Regions from separate parts of the Xenorhabdus doucetiae genome, predicted to be linked through region 1. Evidence: predicted binding sites of a transcription regulator. Region 1 holds the regulator's gene; the other holds the start of a gene.

Evidence for each region. The regulator LexA, encoded in region 1, represses DNA repair genes until DNA is damaged. The targets are predictions, from matches to a motif close to TNCTGTATGTACATACAGNA.
Region 2: a site for LexA is predicted at 1,293-1,312, ahead of sulA (SOS-induced cell division inhibitor SulA). Genes of this name have one in related genera too.

The regions. Positions count from the first base shown of each region.
Region 1 is NZ_FO704550.1:3,447,631-3,450,043, reverse strand. Features, by position in the region: gene plsB (glycerol-3-phosphate 1-O-acyltransferase PlsB) at 1-334, opposite strand, end outside; gene XDD1_RS15035 (diacylglycerol kinase) at 472-843, shown strand; gene lexA (transcriptional repressor LexA) at 963-1,580, shown strand; gene zur (zinc uptake transcriptional repressor Zur) at 1,706-2,218, opposite strand.
Region 2 is NZ_FO704550.1:1,614,650-1,617,062, forward strand. Features, by position in the region: gene ompA (porin OmpA) at 1-294, opposite strand, end outside; gene sulA (SOS-induced cell division inhibitor SulA) at 667-1,260, opposite strand; gene XDD1_RS07440 (TfoX/Sxy family DNA transformation protein) at 1,514-2,140, shown strand; gene XDD1_RS18790 (nucleoside 2-deoxyribosyltransferase) at 2,197-2,413, opposite strand, start outside.

The sequences.
Region 1 (2,413 bases):
GCAAATCCAGATAGGAGTGAAAAATTTTCACCGATTCATGCTTTGGCGCATAACAACGGAACACACGTGGGCCGTTATCGATAAAGACATAACTGGGAAGCTGTGTGTCACCGATCTCCAAAGGCTCCAGTGGATCAGACAAATCTTGCGCCAGACATTGTTGACGCAGGGTCAATAAGTCTGTTTTTGAGTGGTACGGCAGTACGTACAAAATAGGCCGGGTCGTATCAAGACGCAGCTCCGCAATGGGGTCCGTAGGGATTAGTTTACTTTTTACTAAAAATTTTAGTGGTAAATTCAACAACTTATAATATATTTTACGCCAACCTGACATAACTGCTTTAAGCCTCTTGTTAGCAATGCGTCGCAAGGATACCAGAAACAGATTTTGAGATCTGTGGAAATAAGACAATAATAAGAGCTAAAAGTTATATAACCATACAATGATCAAGTTCATTAAAGAAAATTTTTATGGCAAATCAAGCAACAGGTTTAATCCGCATCATTAAAGCGGCTAAGTATTCGGCGAAAGGCATTAAGGCTGCATGGCAAAATGAAGCGGCATTTCGGCAGGAAGCCATTGTTGCCATACTTGCGGTTATCATTGCATTTGCCTTCGATTTTGGCTTGTTTGAGAGACTCCTGCTTATTGGCTCTATTATGCTGGTCGTCATTGTCGAAATCCTGAATAGTGCCATCGAAGCCGTGGTGGATCGTATCGGTAGTGAATATCATGAATTATCGGGACGGGCGAAAGATATGGGATCAGCGGCTGTATTGCTTGCTATTCTTCTGGCGCTGTTTACTTGGGGAATGATCTTTTGGTCGCATTTTATGCACTGAAGCAGCGTGTATTTTCATCAAAATACGTTATTTAGCTGCTTTTACATGCTAACAGGTTCCCAATTCGAATTTACCTGTATATACTCCCAGTTTGGCTGTATAAACAAACAGGGGGCGAAATGAAAGCATTAACTGCCAGGCAGCAGCAAGTTTACGACTTGGTGCGTGACCATATTTCGCAAACGGGTATGCCACCAACACGTGCTGAAATTGCTGCACGTCTTGGTTTTCGTTCACCTAACGCAGCGGAAGAGCATTTAAAGGCACTTGCGCGTAAAGGGGTGATAGAGATTATCGCTGGTGCATCCAGAGGTATCCGTTTGCTGCTCGAACAGGAAGATAATGGGGCGGGATTGCCGCTGATCGGTCGTGTTGCTGCCGGGGAACCACTACTGGCTCAGGAACACATCGAAAGTCACTATAAGGTTGATCCTGAATTATTCAAACCAAGCGCTGATTTTCTGTTGCGTGTCAGTGGGATGTCCATGAAAGACATTGGTATTATGGACGGGGATTTACTGGCTGTGCACAAGACACAGGATGTTCATAATGGGCAAGTCATTGTGGCGCGCATTGAAGATGAAGTGACAGTAAAACGCTTCAAACAAACAGGAAACACCATTGAACTGATCGCTGAGAATCCGGAATTTAAACCTATTGTTGTTGATTTGAGTGAGCAGAATTTCACGATTGAAGGATTAGCCGTAGGCGTTATCCGTAACGGAGACTGGTTCTGATCCTACTCTGTGGCGGTCATTTTTCTCAGTACCCGTTAAACTTAAGTTCAGCGGGAACTTGAAAAATAGATGATGATATCAGCGATGACCGCCTCATTGCTTAATCCGGCCTCAAGCGTTTTTTCTTATCTCTTTTTATTCTCTTCAACCGAATGATTATGCTGGCAGGTATCGTGCTCGGTGCAGGCTTCAATCTCATGGCAGGAAAAACACAGGCCATGAATTTCTATCACACTATTTCGCAAATGAAACCCGGTGCCTTGTGCTAACTGTTGAATGGCGGATTCAATATCTTTCGCCTCCTTTTCGGTCACTGAACCACAAAATTCACAGATAAACATCGCCGAAGTATGGCAAGGTTGTTCGAAATGATGGCAAATCACATAACTGTTTGTGGATTCTATTTTGTGAATAAAACCTTGTTCCAGCAAAAACTCTAACCCACGATAAACCGTTGGGGGCTTGGCTTGTGGTTCGACTTCACGCAACAAATCCAGCAAATCATAAGCGCTTATCGCGCCGGGCTGTTGAGTGATTAGACGAAGAATTTCAAGGCGTTGAGGTGTCAAACGAACCCCTCTTGACAGGCAGATTGCTTCAGCCTGTGCCAGTAACTTTTTTTGATTGATAGTTTTCATTACACCTCTCACACCGACACGATGCCAATACCTTTAATGTTATCATGTTTTTGAGTCTGAGAGTGGAGTCCCACACAATGCGCAGCCCCATTTTGGTCACTATCAGATGAGCCTGTTGTTGGAGGGATTCAGTTATAAAAATTAATCCGCGGATAAGAACGATAAAATAGGCTGAAAAACGGAGAAAATAAAACT
Region 2 (2,413 bases), 1.8 Mb from region 1:
ACCGTTATTAACGCTGCCCTTATAAGCGATACGGCCTAACCAATCGTAACCCAGTTCAAAACCCAGATATGGGTTTGCTTGATAGCCGACATAAGCACCTGCACCCAACTGGTTTTTGTGGGCAGAACCGTTGCCAATCTGGTCATTATAACCATTGCCGTAGAAATTTACGTCATGGTATTGAGACCAACCCAGCTTAGCACCGGTATACCAAGTGTTGTCCTTTGGAGCTGCTTGAGCAGCAGTTGCGAAAGCTGCCACTGCCATTGCTACTGCGATAGCTGTCTTTTTCATTGTACGCCTCGTTATCATCCAAATAGGCAATTGGCTTTAAAAGCCTTATTGTTAGCCACTGGTTAAAATGTTCTGTTAGGTAACCATGCTTTAATCAGAAGATCTGTTCTGAAATATAAGAGCGGTAAGCACAACTCCCTAAACTGTGTAAAGTCTACAACGAAGTTAAAAAGTTACAAGTACACTGTGACACATGGCACAAAATTTTTAATTTTAGACTGACATAAAATAAGTATTTTTGACGAACATTTACAATTTTTACATTATTAATATAGTGATTTTCATTACAAACAATAATGATTCTCAATGAATAGTTCATTTTTTATAAAAAATATTAAGACTAATCCTAATATTGGTTAATGATGATTTTAATTAATGATAGTAATTAGAGTGAATTTGTAGCCTATTTGTTTTTGGCAATTTTGTTTGTGAAAATTGAGGTAATAAATTTTGTGGGCGCATAATAAAGCCAAGTGTAATTCCTTTTTGCGCAGCGATTTGTAGCGTATTGAATTGATATTCTGATAATTCGGGTAACCAACCTAATACAATACTGTAATTACCACTCGCCAGCGCTTTTTCCATAGCACTCACCGAAGCGATAGGGCAAATTTGACTGAGTTGGACAACTTTATTTAGGGGCAGGTTGGCCTCCATTAACCACCGACGGCTTAATTTCTTATTAGGATTTACCCAAAGTAACCATCGCTCTTCTTTTCCTGATTGACGTAATAAAGGAAGAAGAATGTGATTAATGACAGCATGATGTTCACTGTAGATCAGCTCACTAACTACACCTTTTATCGGGTTTATCGGATGTGAAATGTATTGGGGTGGCTCTACAAAAGAGACTCTTTTCACGGTCATCCCAACCCTTGTTTTGTCTGTTTTATGTTCGTGCTCTGTTGTGCCGGCTGCTGTTGTTCTTTTCTCAGAGAGATATTTCCACGCTGTTCGGATGCTCATAATGTTCCTCGCCACAGGTCGCTGTTATGATAAGCTGTATATTTATACAGTATAACGCTATTTGATTAAAAGCAAGTCCCTTTTTTTCAAAGCGCTTCGCAAAAATTTACAGAAATTAGCATTTTCCTGACTTAACGATTGGCAGTTGGAAATAGATTGCGTATGGTTTTAATTAGTTGTTCTTGTTATCTATTTTATTAATAACAAGCATGATCAACCATTGCGTTGGAATGTGATTCATGGAGCGATAAAAATGTTGTTATCCGGAGATCGTTTTGCTCAATTGCAACATGGCGTATCTGCACTGGGCAAAATCAAGAAAAAATCTCAATTTGGGGGCATTGGGTTGCTAATCGATGGGATTTTATTTGCTATCAGTTCTGATGGAGAGTTTTATTTACGAGGTAATAGTCACGTCGAAGTATTATTTAAGGCCAGGGGAATGGAGAAATTTATTTACTCAAAAAGAGGAATACCTGTGACTTTACGGTATTATCGTGTTAGTGAATCACTTTGGCAGAATCAAAAACAGTTATCCGAATATGTAAATTTAGCCTATCAATACAGTATGAAAGAGATCATTGATAGACAGAAAATACCGATTAGGCTTAAAGATCTCCCTAATTTAGGGATCGCTTTAGAGAGGCAATTATGGAAAGTGGGTATCTCTAAAGTAGAAGAATTACGAATTGTGGGTGCAAAAGCGGCTTACCTCAAACTCCAGCAACAGAGGAAAAAAACCAACATCAATTTGTTATTTGCTTTGGCAGGGGCAATAGAAGGATGTCATGTTGCGGTATTACCCGAAAAATTGCGTGACGAATTAATTAGCTGGCACAGTGAATTGGTTCACCATCATTCAGATCCTTATTCATCATGAATGAAAATGGGTGAATAGGGGCGTGGTGCCCCTATTTTCTAAATTCATGCAATATCTTATGCAGGGATTGAAGTTTTTTGGGTAACGTGCTTTTCTGCTATAGATTGAATTGCATGGCTTAATATTGCCGGATCATGTGCAAAATCATTCAGCGAAATATGATGAACCTGAGCAATAGCGGATAACCCTTTTAGTAAATGGCTGGCAGAGTGATTAAAGGGGTGTTCGGTGACCAGTATAATCGGACGGTTTAAGGCGGAAGCCCAGCCTAAT